DNA from 3 places in the Isoptericola sp. S6320L genome. Region 1 is predicted to be linked to each of the others. Evidence: riboswitches for the same ligand, from Rfam matches in the RefSeq annotation. Region 1 holds a riboswitch; each other region holds the start of a gene.
The links. Region 1 has a riboswitch for cyclic di-AMP ahead of MWU57_RS11505 (C40 family peptidase). Riboswitches for the same ligand answer to the same signal wherever they lie in the genome.

Region 1 (7,686 bases):
GGCTCAAAAATGCCGTTTTACGGACGATTCGGGCCAGATTTCGCGCCCACAACGCTCCGGGGGGTCAGGCGAGGCCGAGGTCGTCCAGCCCGAAGAGGTAGTGGTACGGCACGCCGAGAGCCTCGATCTTCTCCCCCGCCCCCGTGGCGCGGTCGACGATGGTCGCGCAGCCGAGCACCTCGGCGCCCGCTGCGCGCAGCGCCTCGATCGCGGTGATGGGTGAGCCGCCCGTGGTGGTGGTGTCCTCCAGCACGACGACCTTGCGGCCGGCGACCTCGGGACCCTCGATCTGCCGCTGCATGCCGTGGGTCTTGGCGGACTTGCGCACCACGAACGCGTCCAGCTCCTGCCCACGCGACGCCGCGGCGTGCAGGAGCGCGTCGGCGATGGGGTCGGCGCCGAGCGTGAGGCCGCCGACGGCGTCCACCTCGGCCGTGCCCAGCCCGACCTCCTCCAGGTGGTCCAGCAGCACGTGGCCCACGAGCGGCGCGGCCCGGTGGTGCAGCGTGATGCGGCGCAGGTCGACGTAGTAGTCGGCCTCCTTGCCGGAGGAGAGCGTCACCTTCCCGTGCACGACGGCGAGCTCCTGGACGAGCTCGAGCAGCTGCTCACGGGGGGTCGGGGAGAAGTCGGCGGAAGTCACGGCACCAGGGTACGCGGGCGCCCCGGGCTCCCGGGCGCGCTCGCCCGCCATCGTGTATCCAGCACACTTCGTGTATAGCCAACACTCTGTTTATGCCATACGCTCGTGTATGCCATACACACCAAAGGAGCCCGCCCGTGAAGCCCCCGATGATCGAGATCCACGGACTGCACCAGTCCTACGGACGCACCCCCGTCCTGCGCGGCGTCGACCTGACCGTCCGGCACGGCGAGATCTTCGCCCTGCTCGGACCGAACGGTGCCGGGAAGACGACCTGCGTCAACATCCTCACCACGCTGCTGCGGCCCGACGCGGGCACCGTCACCGTGGCCGGGGCCGACGTCGTCCGCGAGGCCGGGACCGTCCGGCGCCGGATCGCCCTGACCGGTCAGTACGCCTCCGTGGACGAGTTCTCCACCGGCGCCGAGAACCTCCGGATGATGGCCGACCTGGCCCACCTGCCCCGGCGGGCCGTCCGCCACCGCGCCACCGAGCTGCTCGCCCGGTTCGGCCTCACCGACGCCGCCCAGCGCAAGGTGGCCACGTACTCCGGCGGCATGCGACGCCGGCTCGACCTGGCGATCAGCCTCGTCGGCGACCCCGACGTCCTCGTGCTCGACGAGCCCACGACAGGGCTCGACCCGGCCTCGCGCTCCCAGCTGTGGGAGGTGGTCCGTGGGCTCGCCGCCGACGGCACCACCGTCCTGCTCACGACCCAGTACCTCGAGGAGGCCGACCGCCTCGCGGACACCATCGCCGTGCTGGCCGACGGCCGCGTCGCCGCCCGGGGCAGCGCCGCGGAGCTCAAGGCCCTGGTCTCCGGCGAGCACGTGCGGGTCACGTTCGACGACGCCCGGAGCCTCGCCGCCGCTCGCGACGTCGCGCTCGCGGGCCTGGCCGGCCTCGAGGCCGCCGAGACCGACCACCGGTCGCTCGCGCTGACCTTCCCCAGCACCGAGCCCGTCCGGACGATCCGCGACGTGCTCGACCGCACCGACGCCGGCGGCCTCGCCGTCTCCGGCGTGAGCGTCGTCCGGCCGACGCTCGACGACGTCTTCCTCGCCCTCACCCAGCACCCCGCCCAGCCCGTCCAGCCCGTCCAGGAGACCGCACGATGACCGTCCAGACCCCGGCCGCACCCGCGGCACCACCGCCGTCCGCCCGCCGCAGCCCGGACCGGAGCACCCGCCGCAGCGCTCCGCTGCGCGACGTGGCGACCATGTCCCGCCGCGAGGCCCGGCGCAGCATCCGCTCGGTCGACGGCATCATCACCGCGTTCGCGCTGCCGGTCATGATCATGGTCGTGTTCGTCGTCATCTTCGGCGGCGCGATCAGCGGCGGCACCGGTGACTACATCGACTACGTGGTGCCCGGCGTGCTCGTCATGTGCCTGGGCATGAACTCCGCGACCGCGGCGACCGCCGTCGCGCAGGACATGACCTCGGGCACCATCGACCGGTTCAAGACCCTGCCGATCTTCTCGCCGTCGGCCCTGTGGGGGCACGTCGTGGCGAGCGTCGTGCGCAACCTGGCCTCCGCCGTCCTGGTGGTCGCGGTCGCCCTGGCGCTGGGCTTCCGGCCCGACGCCGGACCGGCGGGCTGGCTCGGGTTCGTCGCCTTCGCGACGTTCGCGATCGTCACGTTCACCTGGGTCAGCGCCGTGCTCGGTCTCGTGATGAGCGTCGACTCGTCGCAGTCGGTGACGATGATCTTCCTCTTCGTGCCGTACCTCAGCTCCGGGTTCGTGCCGGTGGAGACCATGCCCGACTGGCTGCACGGGTTCGCCGAGAACCAGCCGTTCACGCCGATCATCGAGACGGTGCGCGGACTGCTGACGGGGAACCTCGAGACGTCCACGCTCCTGGCGGCGTGCGCCTGGCTCACCGGCTTCCTGGCCGTCAGCCTCGTGGCGGGGAGCCTCCTCTACCGGCGCCGCAGGGCTCGGTGAGACGGTTCGCCGGCGGTCGGCCCGCTCGCCGGGGCGGCCGTCAGCGATGATGTCCCCATGACGGACGCACCCGAGCTCCCTCCCGGCCTCGCCCTCGCGTGGGGCGTGGCCGAACGCCCGGAGCGCGCGCCCCGGCGCGAGCTGAGCATCGAACGCATCGTCGCGGCGGCCGTCGAGATCGCCGACACGGACGGCCTCGGGGCCGTCTCGATGGCTCGCGTGGCCAAGAGCCTCGGCTTCACCACGATGTCCCTCTACCGGTACGTCACCAGCAAGGACGACCTGCTGCTCCTCATGCAGGAGTCCGTGATCGACGTCGAGTTCCCGCCGGCGCACGAGCCGGCCGACTGGCGCGCCGAGCTGCGCGAGTGGGCCCTGGTCACGCTCGCCCTGTACCGCGCCCACCCCTGGGTCCTGGACATCCCGATCACCGGCGCACCCCTGACGCCGAACAACCTGCGGGCAGCGGACGCCGGGCTGCGCGCGCTGCGCTCGACGCCTCTGGCGGACGAGGAGAAGATCGCGACGATCCTCCTGGTCAACGGCTACACGCGCAACGCCGCCGCGCTCGGCCGCGACCTCGACCGCGCCGCCACCGAGGACGACGGCGCGGCGGCCGCCGCCGGCCTCGCCGACACGCTGCGTGCACTGGTCGACGAGGTCCGCTTCCCCTTCCTGCGACCGCTCGTCGAGCGTGGCTCCTACATCGCCCAGACGCCCGGGCTCGACGAGGTCGACGACGTCCAGTGGGGCCTGGACCGGACGCTCGACGGCATCGCCGTGCTCATCGAGCACCGCGCCGGGAGCGCCGGGGCACCGCACGCCGGGGACGACGACGCCTCCCTGACGCCGTCGGGCACCGACCCCGGGAGCCGGGAGCTCGCCGAGGAGGCGGCGGCGCGGGCGCGCACCTACGCGGGCGACCCCCGGGTGAAGAAGGCCGCCCACCGTCGCAAGGACGCCGAGCGGCAGGTGCGGGAGGCCCGCAAGAGGCTGCGCGAGCTGGAGAAGGCCGAGCTGGCGGCACGGCAGGCCGAGGCGGAGGCGGCACGTCAGGCCGCGGCACGCGCCGCCCGGGACTGACCCGTCAGCGGTAGTGGCCGATGGCCCGCACGGCCGAGCGGGGCAGCACGCGCAGCAGCGCCGAGGCCGCCTTGTAGCGCACCGACGGCGTGGAGATGACGACGCCGCGGCGCACGTCCGCGAGCGCCTGCGCCACCACGAACGGGGCACCGAGCCACGCGCCGTCGGGCACCTGGCTCATCGACAGCCCGGCGCGGTCGTGGAACTCGGTGTGCGTGAAGCCGGGGCACAGCACCGTGGCGGTCACGCCGGAGCCCCGCAGCTCGACGGCGAGCCCCTCGGTGAAGGACCGGACGTAGGCCTTGGCGGCGGCGTAGGTGCCGCCGGCGGTGAGGGCGGCGACCGAGCCGACGTTGAGGACGGCGCCCCGCCCGCGGGCGGTCATCTGCCCCACGGCCGCGTGGCTGAGCTGCACGACGGCGCGCACCATGACGTCCACGGCGTCCAGCTCGGTGCCGACGTCTCCCCCGACGAACCGCTGCGCGGTGGCGAACCCGGCGTTGTTGACGAGCAGGCCCACGGGACGGCGGTCCTCGCCCGGCTCGTCCCCCGCGACGGCGAGCCGCTCGGCGACCCGGGCGACGTCGTCGGCGTCGGAGAGGTCGGCGGGCAGCACCTCCACCTGGACCCCAGCGGCGGCGCGGATCTGCCCGGCCACCTGTTCGAGGCGCTCGGTGGTGCGCGCCACGAGCACGAGGTCGTGTCGCGCCGTGGCGAGCTGCCAGGCGAACTCCAGTCCGAGGCCGGCGGTGGCACCGGTGACGAGCGCGGTTCCCATGACCGCACTCTATGTGCCTAGGGTGCCTGCGTGCGTATCGCCACGTGGAACGTGAACTCCCTGCGAACCCGGCTGGACCGGGTGCTGGCCTTCCTGGAGCGTTCGAGCATCGACGTGCTCGCGATCCAGGAGACGAAGTGCCGTGACGACCAGCTCCCGGTCGCTCCGTTCGAGGCGGCGGGCTACGAGGTCGCCCACACCGGGTACCACCAGTGGAACGGCGTCGCGATCGTCTCGCGCGTGGGCCTGAAGGAGGTCGAGACGTCGTACGCCGGGCAGCCGGCGTTCGGCAAGCCGGGGCAGGAGCCGCGGGTCGAGGCCCGCGCGATCGGCGCGACGTGCGGCGGCGTGCGGGTGTGGTCGCTGTACGTGCCGCACGGCCGCACGCTGACCGACCCGCACTACGCCTACAAGCTCGCCTGGCTCGACGGGCTGCGGGCGCAGGCCGCGGGGTGGCTGGCGGCCGACCCGACGGCGCAGGTCGGGCTCCTGGGCGACTGGAACGTGATCCCGCGGGACACGGACGTGTGGGACGTGACGGCGTTCGAGGGCCACACGCACGTCTCGGCGGCGGAGCGGGCCGCGTTCGCGGCGTTCGAGGGCGCCGGGTACACCGAGGTGACGCGCGAGCACCTGCCGGCCGAGCACACCTACACGTACTGGGACTACCAGCAGCTCGCGTTCCCGCGGAACAAGGGGCTGCGGATCGACTTCGCGTACGCCTCGCCGGCGCTGCGCGACCGGGTCACGGCGGTGACCGTGGACCGGGACGAGCGGCGGGGCAAGGGGGCGAGCGACCACGTGCCGGTCGTCCTGGACCTCGCGGGCTGACCGCGGCACCCGCGGACCCAGCCGCACGCTCTAGGTTGTTCCCATGACCGACGTTCCGGACCGCTCCGAGGACCCGCTGTTCGTCTCCCCCGGCCCCGGCGCGGCAGGTCCGGCAGGTTCCGTGGAGCCGGCAGGTCCCGCCGGTCCGGCGGTTCCGGGCCACCCCGGGGCCGACGGCGGCACCCCGGTCGACCGGCCGGTCCCGGCGGGTGGGCTGGCCACGCCGGAGGACCCGACCGCCTACGGGGCGCGCTGGGGCGCCCCCGGGGGGCCGACGCCCGCCGCCCGGGCCGCCGCGCGCCGTCGGGCACGGGGCTGGGTGCTGTCCGTGCTGGGCGTGGTGGTGCTGGTCGTGGTGGCGGCGGCGGGCGGCTCGTGGCTCGTGAACCGCGCGCACGACCGGGCCTGGGAGCCGGTGGCGGGCGACGTCGCGGAGCCCGGCACGGTGAACGCCGTCCAGCTCGTGCTGGGCTCGTGCCTGGCCGACGTGCCGGACTCCGCGACGGTCGGCACCGTCGAGGTGGTGCCGTGCCGAGACGCGCACGTCGCCCAGGTCGTCGGGCGGCACGACTCGACGGTCGACGAGGTGTGGCCGGGCGCCGACGTCGTGCAGGCCCGCGCCGCACGGGCGTGCACCCCCGAGCTGGTCGGCGCGCGGGCGGAGGCCTCCGGGCTGGCGGACGACCTGACGTGGGTCCTGTGGACACCCAGCGAGGAGTCGTGGGAAGCGGGCGACCGCGCCGGGCTCTGCGTGACCGTCTCGGCCGCGCCGCGGACCGGCACCCTGCTGGAGTGAGCCTGCCCAGGGGCCGCCGAGTTGTGAAGATCCGCGCCCGACCTGCATCGATGGTGCCGGTGCGCCCCGCGCGTCGAGCTGCCAGGACCGGGCATCGACGACATATCGACCGCCGATCTGTCCGCGCCCGGCGAGATATAGCGGCATTTGCCGCACTCGCCCCCGATGTTCTCCCGGACGGATTTCTTCACGGGTTCTTCGCGAACGACCCTGCAACTCACCGTTATCCGACTGTGATCTGACCGGGATCCGTCGTTAGCGTTCGCGGGTCGCCCCACGTCTGGGGTGAACGGTCGGGCCGCAAGCCGAGTGCTGCCGGCGGCCCGGCATCACCGAACCCACGGCAGCAGCGGGAGAACCACGTTCTTCGGGCGGACTCGTGCCGCCCTCGGGGTTAAGCCGTCCCACGACGGCGGGCCATCACTTCTCGGCCTCATCCGACAGCTCATCTCGCAGGCTCGAGAGGTCAGCATGTCCATCACTCACCACAGTGGTGCGCGCCCGCAGGACGCCACCACGGCGCGCATGCCGCGCCTGCGACGCTCGACCGTCGCCATCGCCCTGTCCGCCGCGCTCGCCGGTGGCACCCTCGTCGCCGGAGCCGGCCAGGCCTCGGCAGCACCCGCCCCGTCCACCGCGGCGGCCACCTCGACGGCCGGCCTCTCGACCACCGGCCACGGGCTCGTCACGGCCCGGACCTCCAAGCCCGTCGTCAAGGTGTCGGTCTCGCGCAAGACCGCCAAGCAGGGCAAGGGCAGCACCCGTCCCCGGTTCACCGTCCAGGCCACGAAGGGCGGCGACGCGGTCAAGGGCCGGGTCCGGCTCTTCGTCGACGGCAAGAAGGTCAACGTCAAGAAGCTCAACAAGAACGGCATCGTGCGCATGAAGCCGTTGCTGAAGCACTACGACGTCGGCAAGAACCGCATCCGCCTGACCGTCGTGCCCGCCAAGTCCACCGGCCTGGCCAAGGTCAAGAAGCACCGCACCATCCGGGTGAAGGCGAAGCAGACGAGCGGGGCCAAGGTCGTCCAGGTCGCCAACCGGTACGTCGGCTACCGCTACTCCTACGGCGGCACCAGCCCGTCGTCGGGCTTCGACTGCTCCGGCTTCACCTCGTACGTGTACAAGAAGGCGACCGGCAAGAACCTGCCGCGCACCACGTCCGCGCAGAAGCGGGCCGGCAAGGCGGTCTCGCGGTCCCAGGCCCGCCCCGGTGACATCGTCTACACCCCGGGCCACGTCTCGATCTACGCCGGCAACGGCAAGATCATCGAGTCGGCGCGTCCCGGCGTCGGCGTCGTCAAGCGCAAGATGTGGCAGGACAACCCCACGTTCGTCCGCGTCTGACGCGCACCGCACGCACCGCACGCCCGTGCCCGGCACGGCTCGACCTGTTCGAGCCGTGCCGGGCACGGGCGTGCGGCGTTCCCCCAAAAGTCGTAGGCCACGTTCCCCCTCCCGCCAGAAGCGACGACGACACCGCCCCGGCCAGGCTGGGAGCACCGCGCCGGAACCGGCCCGGCCACACGCGAGAGGGGATCACGTGCCCGCCATCCAGATCACCGGGCTCCGCAAGTCGTACGGAGCGTTCGACGCCGTGCACGACG
Region 2 (7,686 bases), on a different contig from region 1:
GAGGTCGCGGTGGCCTCCACCAAGGCGCTGACGCACATGTCGATCGGCTTCGCGCTGCTGGCGCTCACGCTCGGCCGGGTGCACGACCTGTCGTTCGCCGACGGCCGGCGCATCATCGCCGGGCTGCGGGCGATCCCCGGCCAGATCGCCGAGATCCTGGCCGGCGAGGAGGCGCTCGCCGCCGCCGCGAAGGAGCTCTCGACGGCTCCGAGCCTGTTCTTCGTCGGCCGCGTGCGGGGCTACCCCGTCGCGCGCGAGGGTGCGCAGAAGTTCAAGGAGATCACCTACCGGCACGCCGAGGCGTACCCGACGAGCGAGCTCAAGCACGGCCCGCTCGCCCTCATCAGCCCCGAGCTGCCGTCGGTCGCGATCATCCCGGACGACGACCTCGTGGAGCGCAACATCACGGCCGCCCAGGAGATCCGGGCCCGCGGTGGCGCCGTCGTCGCGATCACGCACCCGGGCGTCGAGCTCGGCGACGCGGCGACCTCCCGGATCGAGGTGCCGCGCAACGAGGTCGAGCTCGACCCGATCCTCCTGACGATCCCCACCCAGCTCCTCGGCTACCACGCCGCCGTGGCGCTCGGCGAGGACGTCGACCGGCCGCGCAACCTGGCGAAGTCCGTCACCGTGGAGTGACGCGCCCCGCTACGCGGCGGGGGAGAACTCCCAGTGCCACGGCTCGTAGGGTCCCGCACCGCCCTGGCGGGCCCAGGCCGGGTTGGTCCACCCCGCCGCGGGGCCGTGCTCGGCCAGCCAGGCCCAGCGGTCGCCGGAGTACGACTCCGGGCAGATGTCGATCGCCAGGCCCCAGCCGTGGTTCGACGTGCCCGGGGTGGCCGCCAGGCCCGGCTTCAGGCCCTTGAGCACGACCTGCTGGTCGTAGCTGCGGTAGCCGTCCGTGATGCACATCCGCTCGCCGAACTGCTCGACGTACGCGTCGTTCAGCGCGGCGAGGGCGGTCGCGGCGTCGGCGCGCAGGAGCACCGCGCCGTCCCACGGCGCGCAGAGGTCGGCCGTCGAGAGGCGGCCGTTGCTGCCCTGAGGGTCGATGCTCGGGTCGCAGCCCGGTGGCGGCACGCGCTCGTCCGGCGCGGCCGGTGCCGGCTCGGCCGGCACGATCTTGATCGCGTCCCGGTCGATGCGGTCGCCGTCCCGGGACACCTTGGCCCCCTGGTCGACGACGACGGCCTCCACGGAGCGTGGTGCGCGGGCCGTGCCGGAACGCGAGGCGGCCGCACCGTCGGACCGCTCGGCGACGGCCCGCTCGGCCGCGGCCAGGGTCGCCGGGTCGATGGTCGTGGTGGCGCTGCCCTCGGCGTTGGCCTCCTCCGGCAGGACGGCGGGGGCGACGACGGCGGACGCGGTGGCCAGCGCGAGGGCGAATCCGGCGCCGACCCGGCCAGCGCGGGGCGGACGGGCGGCGCGCGCGGCACCGGTCGAGCGGGTCGGACCGGCTGAGCGGGTCGCACCGGCTGAGCGGGTCGCGCGGGGAGCGCGGGCGGGCGGCTCGGCGAAGTGCCGGCCGCGGCGCGCCCGGCTCATCGGGCCCCCTCGCGGCGGCGCGGGGTCGGGGTGGTGCTGGACGTGGTCGCCCCGCCGGTGCGGCCGGGCGCGCGGGTGTGCCTGGTCATCGTCATCTCCTGTCGCCTTCGGGGTTAGCTGTCGGATTCGGGTCGGAGACTGACCCGGCCGACGCGCACTGCGCGTCGGCTTCACCCCAAGGGCGCCGTGGCGCCCGTCGTTGGTTCCCCCGCCCCGTGTCTGCTTCGGTCGACGACGCACGGTGACAGGGCTCGGCGCCCGCGCGACGTACCCCGCGACCTGGCGAGGTAGGCAGAACCTACCCCGCCGGGACCGGGTTTGTCACGAACGGATAACGGCATGCCGGATGGTGTCTCGGGGTGCGCCTGCGGTGCGCCTCCGGGTGCGCTGCTCCTCGGCGCCTGCCAGGATCGCGAGGACGGCGACCGACGGCGCGGGTGGGGCGGCGACATGGCGGAGCGGACTGACGGGGCTGGCCCCTCGACGGGCACCCGCGTGGGCGTGCTCACCCTCACCGCGATGGTGGTCGGGTCGATGGTCGGTGCCGGCGTGTTCTCGTTGCCGCGCCGCTTCGCCCAGGAGACCGGTGTCGCCGGGGCGATCGTCGCCTGGGCGGTCGCCGGGGCGGGCATGCTCACCCTGGCGCTGGTCTTCCAGCGGCTCGCGGTCCGCAAGCCGGAGCTCGACGCCGGGGTCTACGCCTACGCCAAGGCCGGGTTCGGCGACTACACGGGGTTCTTCTCGGCGGCGGGCTACTGGGCGAGCGCCTGCGTCGGCAACGTGACCTACTGGGTCCTCATCATGTCCACGCTGGGCGCGTGGTTCCCGCAGCTCGGTGCCGGCGACACGCTGCTCGCGGTCGCGCTGTCGTCCGCCGGGCTGTGGCTGTTCTTCCTGCTCGTGCGGCGGGGGATCCAGGAGGCCACGGCGATCAACAGGGTCGTCACCGTGGCCAAGCTGGTGCCGATCGTCGTCTTCGTGCTGATCGCCGTCTTCGTCTTCGACCCGGCCGTCTTCGCCGGGAACTGGGCGGGGGAGTCCTACGGGTCCCTCTTCGACCAGGTGCGCGACACCATGCTCGTGACGGTCTTCGTGTTCCTCGGCGTGGAGGGGGCCAGCGTCTACTCGCGGCACGCGCGCCGCCGGGAGGACGTCGGTCGGGCGACCCTGCTCGGGTTCGGCAGCGTGCTCGCGGTGTTCGCGTCGGTGACGATGGTGTCCTACGGGATCATGCCGGTGGAGGAGATCGCCGAGCTCCGGCAGCCGTCGATGGCCGGGGTGCTGGAGGCCGCCGTCGGTGACGGGGGGACCGCCTTCGTCAGCGTCGGCCTGATCATCTCGGTGCTGGGTGCCTACCTCGCCTGGACGCTGATGGCCGCCGAGGTGCTCTACGTGGCGGCCAAGGACCGCGACATGCCGCGCTTCCTCGCGCGCGCCACCGACCGGGACGTGCCGGTGAACGCCCTGTTCCTCAGCACCCTGCTGTCGCAGGTCGTGCTGGTGGTCACCCTGTTCTCCGCCGACGCGTTCGACTTCGCGCTCGACCTCACCGCCGCGATGTCGGTGATCCCGTTCCTGTTCGCCGCGGCCTACGCGCTCAAGCTCCGCGCGACGCGCGAGACGTACGACGGCGCCCCGCGGGCGACGCTGCGCGCCGACCTGGTGGTGGCGGTGCTGGCGACGGTCTACACCACGTTCCTGGTCTTCGCGGCGGGGCTGTCGTTCCTGCTGATCTCCCTCATCTTCTACGCCCCGGCGACGCTGCTGTTCGCGATGACGCGCCGTGAGCAGGGTCGGCGGGTGTTCGCGCCGGCCGAGCTGGTCGTCTTCCTGGCCGTCACGGCCGGGGCGGTGGCCGGCGTCGTCGGGCTCGTGTCGGGCTGGATATCCCTGTGAGCGAAGGAGAAGCATGACTGCACACGTGGGCGGCGCCGTGACGCACGGCGTCCACTCCGAGGTGGGCCGGCTGCGCAAGGTCCTGGTGTGCGCGCCGGGCCTGGCGCACGAGCGCCTGACCCCGACCACCTCCGACGAGCTGCTGTTCGACGACGTCATGTGGGTCGAGGCGGCCCAGCGCGACCACCTGGACTTCGTCAACAAGCTGACGAACCGGGGCGTCGAGGTGGTGGAGCTGCACGACCTGCTCGCGGAGACGATGGCGCTGCCCGCGGCGCGGTCGTGGCTGCTGGACCGCAAGGTGGTGCCGAACCGGGTCGGGCTCGGGCTCGTGGAGGGCACCCGCGCCTATCTCGACTCGCTGTCGCCGCAGGAGCTGTCCCGGTTCCTGGTGGGTGGGCTGTCCACGGCCGACCTGCCGGGGGACTACCGCACGGGCTACGTGTCGCTCGCCCAGGAAGCGCCGGACGCCCGGGAGTACCTGCTGCCGCCGCTGCCGAACACCCTGTACACCCGGGACACGACGTGCTGGATCTACGGCGGCCTCACGCTCAACCCGCTGTACTGGCGGGCACGCAAGGACGAGACGCTGCTGATGAAGGCGATCTACTCGTTCCACCCGGAGTACCGGGACGCCACGGTGTGGTGGGGGGACCCGGAGCAGGACTGGGGTCAGGCCACGCTCGAGGGCGGCGACGTCATGCCGGTGGGTGCCGGCGTCGTCCTGGTCGGCATGAGCGAACGGACGTCGCGCCAGGCCATCAGCCAGTTCGCCAAGGCGTTGTTCGACGCCGGAGCGGCGCAGCAGGTGGTCGTGGCCGGCATGCCGCGGCTGCGGGCGGCGATGCACCTGGACACCGTGTTCACGTTCGCCGACCGGGACCTGGTCACGGTGCACCCGACCATCGTCGACAGCATCCACCCGTACGTCCTGCGCCCGACCGACCGCTCGCCCGGCGTGGAGGTCACGGACCGCGGGGGCACCCCGTTCGTCGACGTGGTCGCCCACGCCATGGGGCTGGACCGGCTGCGCGTGGTCGAGACGGCGGGGGACGTGTACGCCTCGGAACGCCAGCAGTGGGACTCGGGCAACAACGCGGTGGCGCTCGAGCCCGGGGTGGTCTTCACCTACGACCGCAACACGCTCACCAACGCGGCGCTGCGGCGCGCGGGCGTCGAGGTCATCACGATCGTCGGCGCCGAGCTCGGTCGCGGGCGCGGTGGCGGGCACTGCATGACGTGCCCGATCGTGCGGGACCCGCTGGACTGAGCGCTCACTCCCGGTAGGCCGCGGCGAACGCGGGCGACGGCTCGATCGGCTGGATGACGTCGACGAGGACGCCGTCGGGCGCCTCGACGATGAAGTGCCGCTGCCCGAAGTCCTCGTCGCGCAGCGCCAGCACGGGCTCGAGGCCGTGCTCCGCGACCAGACGGCGGTGCTCCGCGTCGACGTCGGTCACCTCGAGGTTGAGCAGCAGTCCCTGGACGGGGCGGCCGAACCCGGCGGGCACGGTGGGGTGCGCGGCGTCGAGCAGGGCCAGCTCGAACGCGCCGCGACGCAGGCTCACGTACCAGTCGGCCTCGAACGTGGTCTCGAAGCCGAGGACGCGGCGGTAGAAGTCGGCGGCGGCGCTCACGTCCGCGGACATGAGGACGGGGTAGAAGCTGGTGGCGGTCATGGCGCTCCTCGGCTCGATACGTACACTGCGTATGTCAACCACTATACATACGCTGTGTATGCCAGGAGGACCCATGCCACGCGCCACCGCCGCGGCCGCCGCCGAGACGGCCCGGCGTCTCGTCGAGATCGCCGCCGACCTGTTCGCCGAGCGGGGCTACGCCGCCGTCGCGCTCGACGACGTCGCCGCCGCGGGCGGGGTGACGCGGGGGGCCGTCTATCACCACTACGGGAGCAAGGCCGGCCTGTTCCGGGCGGTGACCGCGCACCTGCAGCGAGAGGTCGCGGCGGCTCTCGTCGAAGCCGCAGAGGCCGCCGACGGCGGACCCGCGGACCGGCTGCGGGCCGGGAGCCACGCGTTCCTCGACGCGATCACCGCGCCGCGGATGGTGCGCATCCTGCTCGTCGAGGCGCCCGCCGTCGTCGGGTGGCAGGAGTGGCGGGCCCGGGACGCCGAGTCGTCGGCCGTCCACCTGCGGGAAGCCCTCGCCGAGGCGGGGGTGCCCGCGGCCCTGCTCGACGCGCTGACCGCTCAGCTCTCCGGCGCGATGAACGAGGCTGCGCTGTGGCTCGCGGAGCGCGACGGCGACGCGGGAGCGCGCGACGCCGCGCACCGGGCGCTCGACGTCCTGCTCGACGCGGTGGCGCCGCCGCCCTGACGCGCGGGGGGCGCGCAGCGTCACGATCTGCGGGTGCAGAAGTGGCCCGACATTTGCTTGACAGCAAACAGAAGTCGCGTAGTGTGCGCGACATGGTCAATGATGACGACGTCCGTGGAACCCGTACCGGTGTCTGGTTCATCGGCGCTCGCGGCTCGGTCGCGACGACCGCCACCGTGGGCGCGCTCGCCCTCGCGCGGGGCGGCACCGCGCCGACCGGTCTGGTCACGGAGCTCGAGGAAGTGTCCCGAGCAGGGCTGCCGGCCCTCGACGGCCTGGTGTTCGGCGGGCACGACCTCGCCGGCAGCATGGTCGAACGGGCCCACGAGCTCGCGCGCTCGGGCGTGGTGCCGCCCGGCACGGTCGCGGAGGTGCTCGACGAGCTCGCCGAGATCGACGCCCGGGTCCGCCCGGGCGCCACCGGCGCCGCGGACCGGGCCACCACCGACCGGCTCGAGCAGGACCTGCGGTCCTTCCGGGCCGAGCACGACCTCGACCACCTCGTCGTCGTCGACGTCTCCAGCACGGAGCCGCCCTCGCCCGAGGCGGCCCGCATAGGCAGCCTCGACGAGCTCGACCGCGCCCTCGACGCCGGGACCGCGGCCCTGCCGCCGTCGTCCCTCTACGCCTACGCCGCGTTCCGGGCCGACTGCCCGTTCGTGGAGTTCACGCCGTCCACCGGCCCGCACGTGCCCGCGCTCGAAGAGCTCGCCAAGGCCCGCCACCTGCCGTGGGCGGGGCGGGACGGCAAGACCGGCGAGACCCTGCTCAAGTCGGCGCTGGCGCCCATGTTCGCGATGCGCTCCCTCGAGGTCCGCTCGTGGGCGGCGTTCAACATCCTCGGGGGCGGGGACGGCCGGACGCTCGCGGACCCCGCCGCCGCGGCCAGCAAGACCGCCACGAAGGCCATGGCGCTCGAGGCGATCCTCGGCTACCCCGTCGACGGGCCGGTCCGGATCGACCACGTCGCCGACATGGGTGACTGGAAGACCGCCTGGGACCACGTCTCGTTCGAGGGCTTCCTCGGCACCCGCATGCGCATGCAGGTCACCTGGGAGGGCTGCGACTCCGCGCTCGCCGCGCCGCTGGTCCTCGACCTCGCCCGCCTCCTGGCCCGGGCGCAGCAGGCCGGCCAGTGCGGCCCCGTCGCCGCGCTCGGGTTCTTCTTCAAGGAGCCGCTGGGCGGCACCTCGCACGCGCTCACCGACCAGTGGCAAGCGCTCACCCGCTGGTGCGCCGAGCTGGCCGCCGACGCCGACCCGGCCGCCGACGCCGACGCGGCGGTCGCGCCGTCCGACGGCGTCGCATGAGGTGGCGCGACCTCGCCGAGCTCGTCCGGCTCCCCGCGGCGCTCACCGTCCCCGGTGACACGCTGGTCGGCGCCGCGGCCGCAGGCTGGCCGAGCGGGCGGCGCACGGCGGCGCTGCCCGTCGCCTCGGCGGCGCTCTACTGGGCGGGTATGGCCCTCAACGACTGGTCGGACCGGGAGCTCGACGCCGTCGAGCGCCCGGAGCGCCCCGTCCCGTCGGGCCGCGTTGCGCCGAACGAGGCGCTGGGTACCGCCGCCGCGCTCACCGGCGTCGGGCTCGCGTTCGCCGCGGTGGCCGGGCGCCGGCCGCTCGCCGTGGGGACGGCGCTGGCAGCCGCGGTGTGGACGTACGACCTCGTCGCCAAGCCGACGGCGGCCGGTCCCGTGGTCATGGCGTCGACCCGGTTCCTGGACGTGCTGATGGGCGCCGGCGGCCGACGCGCCGCCCTCGCCCCGGCGGCGGCGCTGGGCGTGCACACGCTCGCCGTCACCGCGGTCTCGCGGGGCGAGGTGCACGGCACGACCGTCGGCACGGCCCGCGCGGCCGTGGCCGCCACCGTGGGCACGGGCACCGCGGCAGCCCTCGGCGCGCTGGTGGG
Region 3 (7,686 bases), on a different contig from region 1:
GCGACGTGCGACACGTGCCCCCTTACCCCTCCCGGGGCCTCTGGGCGCCCCGCTGAGGCCCTCGATCTCACCGCCCGGACGACTCCTCGTCGGAACGGTGTCGCCGCGCCGAGCGACCCCTGCGGGCCCCGGGACGCGACGAGGCCCCGCCGCGCACTGCGCGACGGGGCCTCGATCGGTACGACGGGGCGTCAGCCCACGCGGATGAACGTGGGGTTCGACTGCCAGATGCTGCGGAACTGGATCGTCTTGCCCGGACGCGGGGCGTCGATCTGCGTGTTGCCGCCGGCGTAGATGGCGATGTGGCCCGGGGACCAGATGAGGTCGCCCGGCTGCGCGGCGGACCGCGAGACGACGGTGCCCGAGTAGCGCTGGTCCGACGAGCTGCGCGGCAGCGAGACGCCGGCCTGCGCGAACACGTACTGCGTGAAGCCCGAGCAGTCGAAGCCGGACGGCGAGGTCCCACCGGAGACGTACGGGACGCCCACGTAGCGGGAGGCGATCGAGATGATCGTCGAGCCGTTGGCCGAGGCCGGGGCGGCCGACGTGGACGAGGACGAGGAGGACGACGTCTCGCTGCTGGTGCTGGTGTCGACGGCGGTGCGCTCGCCCGAACGGGACGGCGCGACCTCGCGGACGGGCTCCGGCTCGGGCTCGGGGGCCGCCTTGATCTCGGCCGCCTCGGCGATCTTGGCCGTGACCTTCTCGACGGTGATCTTGGCGTCGGCGTCGACGGTGACCACGGGGGCCGCCTCGAGCGCCGTGCGCGCCTGGTCGGTCAGCGCGCCGAGGTCGACGGTGCTGAGCTTGTTGGCCGCGTCGTGGTCGACCGGGGCAGCCTGGGCAGCGGTGGCGCCACCGATGGTCGACACGAGCAGACCACCAGCGGTGGCCACGACGGCGGCCCGGCGGCCGGCAGCCGCGGACGGCGCGGCCAGCATGGGACGGCGTGCGGCACGGTGCTTGGCACGCGTGGTGCGAGCAGTCACGTTCAACCTCTCCTGTCGCCTACGAGGTCAGCTGTCGGGTTCGGGTGGGAGAAATCACCCGGCCCCCCAGGACTCTCGTCCTGGGCGACTTCACCCCAAGGACACCGTGTCGGTGCCCGAAAGTGGGTCCCCCGCTCCTGCCGGCGGTCATCCGTGGAAACCGAGGCGGCGGCAGGGTTAGGCGTCCGTCCCGGTACTCACCGGAGGAATCTCCCGCGAGCGTGTCCGACCGTACCCGAACCGGCGAGGGATGTCACGTTCCGATCACGGCATCGCGCGCGCCGCCCGGGAGCGCCCCGCCGGAAGGCTGGCGCGGCCCCCGCTGAGCGCCCGCGAGGCGCTCAGCGCGCCGCGACGAACAGGTGCTTGGCCAGGTCCTCGGGCAGCTCGAGCCCCTCGTCGGCACCCGACGCCTGCACGGCGTAGTAGTCGCCCAGCGACCGCGCCTCGATCCGCGCGCCGGGGACGATCCCGACCTTGGCCAGCCGGGCGAGGAACTCGTCGTCGACCTGGACGGGCTCGGCGATGCGCTGCAGCACGATCGCCACCTCCTCGGAGCCACCGCGCAGGAACGCCGGCAGGGACTGCACACCCTCGAGGAACGGCACGTCCTCGTACTGCTCGCCCAGCTCCGACAGCCCGGGGATCGGGTTGCCGTAGGGGTCGTGGTGCGGGTGGTCGAGGAGCGTGACGAGGCGCCTCTCGACGAGATCGCTCATCACGTGCTCCCAGCGGCACGCCTCGTTGTGGACGTGCTCCCAGTCCAGCTTGATGACGTCGGTGAGCAGCCGCTCGGCCAGCCGGTGCTTGCGCATGACCCGCGTCGCCTTCGACCGGCCGTCGTCGGTGAGCTCGAGGTGACGGTCGCCCGTGACGACCACGAGCCCGTCGCGCTCCATCCGCGCGATGGTCTGCGAGACCGTCGGTCCCGAGTGCCCGAGGCGTTCCGCGATCCGCGCGCGGAGCGGCGTGATGCCCTCCTCGCCCAGCTCGTAGATCGTCTTCAGGTACATCTCGGTGGTGTCGATCAGGTCGGTCACGTCCACTCCCGTCTTGAGGCCCGGGCCTAGTCTATTCGCACACGTCACCGATCCGACCTCCGCCCCCGTGCGGCCGGACACACCACGCGAGCCACGGAGCCCCCATGACCCTGCAGATCCCCTCGTCGCTGCTGCCGTCGGACGGCCGGTTCGGCTCCGGCCCCTCGAAGGTCCGCACCGCGCAGGTCATGGCCCTCGGGACGGCCGGGGACCCGACCCGCCCGCTGCTGGGCACCTCGCACCGCCAGGCGGGTGTCAAGGACGTGGTCCGGCGCGTGCGCACGGGGCTCGCCGACCTCTTCGACCTCCCCGACGGATACGAGGTGGTGCTCGGCAACGGTGGTTCGACGGCGTTCTGGGAGGTCGCGACGGCGTCTCTCGTCCGCGAGCGGGCCCAACACGCGACGTTCGGCGAGTTCGGGGCGAAGTTCGCCGCGGCGACACGTCGCGCACCGTTCCTGGCGGACCCGGAGGTCGTCGAGGCCGCACCCGGGAGCGTCGCGCACCTCTCGCCGTCGGACGCCGTGGACGTCTATGCCACGCCGCACAACGAGACGTCCACGGGGGCGATGGCGCCGGTGCGCCGGCCTGCGGGCCGCGACCAGCTCCTCCTGACGGACGCGACGTCGGGCGCGGGCGCCCTGCCCGTCGACGTCCGCGAGACGGACGTCTACTACTTCGGCCCGCAGAAGGTCTTCGGGGCCGACGGCGGCCTGTGGCTCGCGCTGTGCAGCCCGGCCGCGCTCGAGCGCGCCGCGGAGGTGGAGTCCTCCGGGGGCGACCGGTGGGTGCCGGAGTTCCTGTCGTTGACGACGGCGCTGGAGAACTCGCGGCAGGACCAGACGCTGAACACCCCGGCGATCGGCACGCTGGTGATGCTCGCCGACCAGGTGGAGTGGATCCTCGGGCAGGGCGGGCTGGAGTGGTCGAGCGGGCGCTGCGCGGAGTCGGCGGCGACCCTCTACGGCTGGGCGGAGTCGCGCGAGTGGGCGACGCCGTTCGTCGCGGACCCGGCGGAACGGTCCACCGTGGTGGGGACGATCGACCTGGACCCCGCGATCGACGCGAGCGCCGTCGTCGGCCACCTGCGGGAGAACGGGGTGCTCGACGTGTTCCCCTACCGCAAGCTCGGACGCAACCAGATCCGGGTCGGGATGTTCCCCGCGGTCGAGCCCGCGGACGTGGCCGCTCTCACGGCGTGCGTAGATTACCTGGTCAACACCCTCGACTGACGCAGGACCGCCGATTTTTCACCCGCTCGCTGCTACGATTTCACCCGCTCCCTGCTAGCCTCCCCGGACAAACGTCACAAAACCGACGCCTGTCAGAGCAAAGGGGCTGCCATGCCGGAGATGGACCACTTCACGTACGGGATGCTCACGCCGTTGGCGGGCTACATCGCCTCCTTCATCGGCTGCCTGACGGGGCTGTCGGCCACATCCCGGGCGCGCGCCGCCACGGGCGCCGTCGCGAAGAGCATCTGGCTCGCCATCGGGGCCGTGTCGATCGGCGGCACCGGCGTCTGGGTCATGCACTTCATCGCCATGCTCGGTTTCACCGTGGACGGCATGCCGATCAAGTACGACGTGCCGTTGACCATCGTGTCCGCCCTGCTGGCGATGCTGGTCGTGGCGGTCGGCCTGTTCGTCGTCGGGTTCCTCGGCGACCGGCTCGTCTTCCTCCTCGGCGGCGGCCTGATCGTCGGCCTCGGCGTCGCGAGCATGCACTACATGGGCATGGCGGCGATGGTGATGAGCGGCGAGACCCACTACGACACGCTGCTGGTCGGGGTCTCGCTCGTGATCGCCGTCGTCGCCGGCACGGCTGCGCTGTGGCTGTGCGTCAACGTCAAGGGCTGGCTCCTGGCGACCGCGGCCGCGCTGGTGATGGCCGCGGCGGTGGCCGGCATGCACTACACGGGTATGGCCGCCATGCACATGACGGGCCCGATGGGCGAGGCGCCCGGGGGCACCTCGGCGATGGAGCTGCTCGGGCCGCTCATCGCGGGGGTCTTCCTCACGACGGTCGCACTGATCTTCGTGGTCCTCATGTGGCCCACGGAGGACGAGATGCGCGAGCGCCAGGAGCTTGCCGAGCGCCTGCCGCTCCCCCAGGGCTGACCGGCGACCACCCGGCACCACGCCCCCCGGCCCCCCGGCACCGGGGGGCCGACGCCGGCTCAGGCGGCGCGGGCGTGCTCCTGGTCCGCGGCGGGCGCATCGAGGTACACGACCTCGAGGTGCGGTCGGCGCAGCAGCCGGTAGCGCACCCTGAGCCGCCAGTTGCGCACGGCCCACACCGTGGCGCCGAGCGCGACGACGAGCGTGGCGATCGACCCGATGAGGATCGACCAGCGGGGCCCGAACACCTCGCCGACCCATCCGACGATCGGCGACCCGATCGGCGTCGCGCCGAGGAACACCATCATGTAGAGCGACATGACGCGCCCGCGCATCGCCGGGTCCGTCGAGGTCTGGATGGTGGAGTTGGCCGCCGTCATCATGGTCAGCGACGCGAGCCCGACGGGGATGCAGGCCACCACGAACGACGGGAACGTCGGCATGAGGGCCATCACCGCCGTCGCGACGGCGAACGCGAACGCCGCACCGATGACGAGCCGCACGCGCGGGCGGTCGCGCCGGGCCGCCAGCAACGCACCCGTCAGCGACCCGATCGCCAGCACGGAGCCGAGCAGCCCGAACTCACCGGCGCCGCGCTCGAACTCGACGCGCGCCATCATGGCCGAGGTGAGCTGGAAGTTGAGACCGAACGTGGACACGACGGCCATCACCACCATGATCACCACGATGTCGCTGCGCCCGCGCACGTAGCGCAGGCCCTCCCGGATCTGGCCCTTGCCGCGCGGGGCGGGCTCGCGGGCCCAGGTCGCCTCCGGTCGCATGAGCGCGACGGCGGCGATCGTGGCGGCGAAGGTGAGCCCGTTGATGACGAACACCCAGCCGGACCCGACGGCAGCGATCAGCAGCCCGGCCACGCCCGGCCCCACGAGCCGGGCCGCGTTGAAGGAGGCGGAGTTCAGCCCGACGGCGTTGGCGAGCCGCTCGGGCGGCACCAGCTCGGCGACGAAGGTCTGCCGCACGGGGTTGTCGAACGCGGTGACGACGCCGAGCCCGAGCGCGAACGCGTACACCTGCCAGAGCTGGGCGTGCCCGGACAGGACGAGCACTCCGAGGCCGAGCGCGAGCACGCCCATCGCGCCCTGGGTGACCATCAGGAGCCGACGGCGGGGCAACCGGTCGGCGAGCAGGCCCGCCCACGGCCCGAGCAGCAGCATCGGCAGGAACTGCAAGGCGGTGGTGATGCCGAGGGCGACGCCGGAGTCGTCGGTGAGGTCGGTGAGGACCAACCAGTCCTGGGCGACGCGCTGCATCCAGGTGCCGACGTTGGCGACCAGGGCGGCACCGAACCAGAGGCGGTAGTTGGGGTAGCGCAGGGAGGAGAAGGTCGCGCTCATCCGGCCGCCACCCGCACGAGGATCTCGGTGGCGGCGGCGAGGGTGGCGCGCTCGTCGGCGTCGAGCTCTTCCAGCCGGCAGGTGAGCCAGGCGTCCCGGCGACGGCGCGTCTCGGCGATCTCGTGGCGTCCGGCGTCGGTCAGGCGGACCACGACCTGGCGCTTGTCGGTGGGGTGGTCGATCTTGGCGACGAGGCCGAGTTCGGCGAGCGCCGTGACGGCCCGGGTCATGGCGGGCGGCCGGACGCGCTCGTGCTCGGCCAGGGCGCCGGGGCTCATCTCGCCGTGCCGGTCGAGGACGGCGAGGACGCCGAACTGCCCCTCGGGCAGGTCGGCCTCTCCGCGCTGCGTGCGCAGACGGCGGGCAGCTCGGGTGAGGGCGACGCGGAGGTCGCTGCTGAGCCGGGCGGGATCATCGATCACTGTCCTTACCCTAGGTCATTACCTGGCGACATGTTCTGTGAGATCCACCACGGCCAGAGGCCGGAAGGGGTGTCTGACCTCGGCCGGGGCCTACTACTGTGTGCGCCGTGCGCACCGAACTCACACTCGCAGACACCCTGAACACCCTCGGACTCCTCGGCGGCTCGACGCTGCCCCGCTTCGTCACCGACGTCGGCGGCCAGGGGGACGTCCTCGACGTCGTCGCCGACGCCCGCTCCGTCAAGGGCCTCCCCGGTCCGCTCAAGCTGGCGACGAAGCTCGTCCCGGCCGTCCGCTCCAAGCTCCGCGTCGAGCAGTTCGACGGCGGCGTCGCCGTCCTGAGCGTCGACGCGTCGGCCGGCGGGCTGCCCGCCCACAAGATGCTCGGTCTGGCGAAGAACCGGATCGAGTCCGTCCTGGAGTCCAAGGGGCTCCCGGCCGGCTCGGTGGAGATCCGTCCCGACGCCCGCATCGCGCTGGACGTGCAGCGGCTGCTGGCCGCCCGCCACCCCGGCACGGTCGTCACGGGGATGACCTTCACCGACGGCCAGGTCGCCCTCGACACGGCCGCCTGACCCGCACCACCCCGCTCACGCGTTGTGGGCGCGATTTCTGGGTCCGAAAATCCGCCATAGCGGACAGAACGGACCAGAAATCGCGCCCACAACATTTCGCGCGGCCGCAGCCGCCGGCGCTACTTCACCGTCGCGGGGAGGAGCTCCAGCTCCTCGCCGTGCTTCGCCAGGAACTCCTGCGCCTCGCCCTTCGAGATCGCCTTCGTCAGCTTGCCGAAGGGCTCCTCGTCCAGCACCACGATCGACTGCCCGTCGGCGGAGCGGCCGGTGCCCTCGTACGGCGCGGTCATGAACACCACGTCGTTCGTGGAGATCTCCCGCGCCTCGTCGAAGATCTCCCGCATCCGCGTGATCGACAGGGCGTCGTCGGTGGCGACGGAGTGGCTCACCTCGTCGAAGAACCGGGTCATCATCACCGGGTCGCGGCGGTTGTTGTTGATCTTGCCCAGGATGGCGCGCATCCAGTTCTGCTGGCGCTGCACCCGCCCGAAGTCGCCGTTGGACAGCCCGTAGCGCTGGCGGGTGTACGACAGCGCCTCCTCGCCGCTCATCATGTGCTTGCCGGCCTCGAAGAACACGTCGTCACCGTCGCCGATGTCCTCCGGCACGGTGATCTGCACGCCCTCCAGGGCGTCCGTCAGCCCGACGAACTGCTCGAACCCGGTCACCACGAAGTGGTGGATGCGCACGTCGGTGAGCTTCTCGACCGTGTCGATCATGAGGCTCGGCCCGCCGTAGGCGTAGGCGGCGTTGATCTTGGCGTGGCCGTGCCCGGGGATCTCCACCCACGAGTCACGCGGGATCGAGACCACCACGGCGGACGACCGGTCGGCCGGCAGGTGGACGAGCATGATGGCGTCGGGCCGCTGACCGGACTCGGTCAGGCTGGCGAGGCCGTCGGCCGACCCGCGCGAGTCCGACCCGAGCACGAGGAAGTTGATGTCGGTGAGCTCGGTGCCCTCCTCCGACGGCGCCGGCTCGGGGCGGTCCGTGAGCTCGGCGAAGGGGTCGCCCAGCTTCTCGACGTTCGCGTCCAGCCGCTGCTGGAACCACCAGATCCCCCCGAAGGCCGCACCGGCCAGGACCGCCACCAGCGTCACCACGACGACGAGCGCGCGGGCGGTGTTGCTCAGGCGGCGGGTGCCGCGGGCGTGACGGCGCGGCGGGGGCTCGTCGGGCATCCCG

Region 2: linked by a shared signal. The riboswitch ahead of MWU57_RS06795 (M15 family metallopeptidase) and the one ahead of MWU57_RS11505 (C40 family peptidase) in region 1 are both predicted to bind cyclic di-AMP.
Region 3: linked by a shared signal. The riboswitch ahead of MWU57_RS04380 (C40 family peptidase) and the one ahead of MWU57_RS11505 (C40 family peptidase) in region 1 are both predicted to bind cyclic di-AMP.

What each region holds. Positions count from the first base shown of each region.
Region 1 covers NZ_JALKAT010000019.1:33,324-41,009, reverse strand. The annotation lists gene pyrE (orotate phosphoribosyltransferase) at 65-643, opposite strand; gene MWU57_RS11535 (ATP-binding cassette domain-containing protein) at 781-1,761, shown strand; gene MWU57_RS11530 (ABC transporter permease) at 1,758-2,591, shown strand; gene MWU57_RS11525 (TetR/AcrR family transcriptional regulator) at 2,649-3,674, shown strand; gene MWU57_RS11520 (SDR family oxidoreductase) at 3,679-4,452, opposite strand; gene MWU57_RS11515 (exodeoxyribonuclease III) at 4,483-5,283, shown strand; gene MWU57_RS11510 (septum formation family protein) at 5,327-6,079, shown strand; cyclic di-AMP (ydaO/yuaA leader) riboswitch at 6,405-6,549, shown strand; gene MWU57_RS11505 (C40 family peptidase) at 6,551-7,426, shown strand; gene MWU57_RS11500 (ABC transporter ATP-binding protein) at 7,623-7,686, shown strand, end outside.
Region 2 covers NZ_JALKAT010000008.1:59,799-67,484, reverse strand. The annotation lists gene glmS (glutamine--fructose-6-phosphate transaminase (isomerizing)) at 1-639, shown strand, start outside; gene MWU57_RS06795 (M15 family metallopeptidase) at 649-1,545, opposite strand; cyclic di-AMP (ydaO/yuaA leader) riboswitch at 1,634-1,785, opposite strand; gene MWU57_RS06790 (basic amino acid/polyamine antiporter) at 1,996-3,441, shown strand; gene MWU57_RS06785 (arginine deiminase) at 3,455-4,711, shown strand; gene MWU57_RS06780 (VOC family protein) at 4,716-5,120, opposite strand; gene MWU57_RS06775 (TetR/AcrR family transcriptional regulator) at 5,194-5,778, shown strand; gene MWU57_RS06770 (inositol-3-phosphate synthase) at 5,871-7,088, shown strand; gene MWU57_RS06765 (SCO3242 family prenyltransferase) at 7,085-7,686, shown strand, end outside.
Region 3 covers NZ_JALKAT010000005.1:2,201-9,886, forward strand. The annotation lists gene MWU57_RS04380 (C40 family peptidase) at 192-989, opposite strand; cyclic di-AMP (ydaO/yuaA leader) riboswitch at 992-1,170, opposite strand; gene MWU57_RS04385 (metal-dependent transcriptional regulator) at 1,331-2,029, opposite strand; gene serC (phosphoserine transaminase) at 2,134-3,261, shown strand; gene MWU57_RS04395 (MHYT domain-containing protein) at 3,373-4,149, shown strand; gene MWU57_RS04400 (MFS transporter) at 4,209-5,504, opposite strand; gene MWU57_RS04405 (MarR family winged helix-turn-helix transcriptional regulator) at 5,501-5,926, opposite strand; gene MWU57_RS04410 (hypothetical protein) at 6,034-6,501, shown strand; gene MWU57_RS04415 (LCP family protein) at 6,621-7,686, opposite strand, start outside.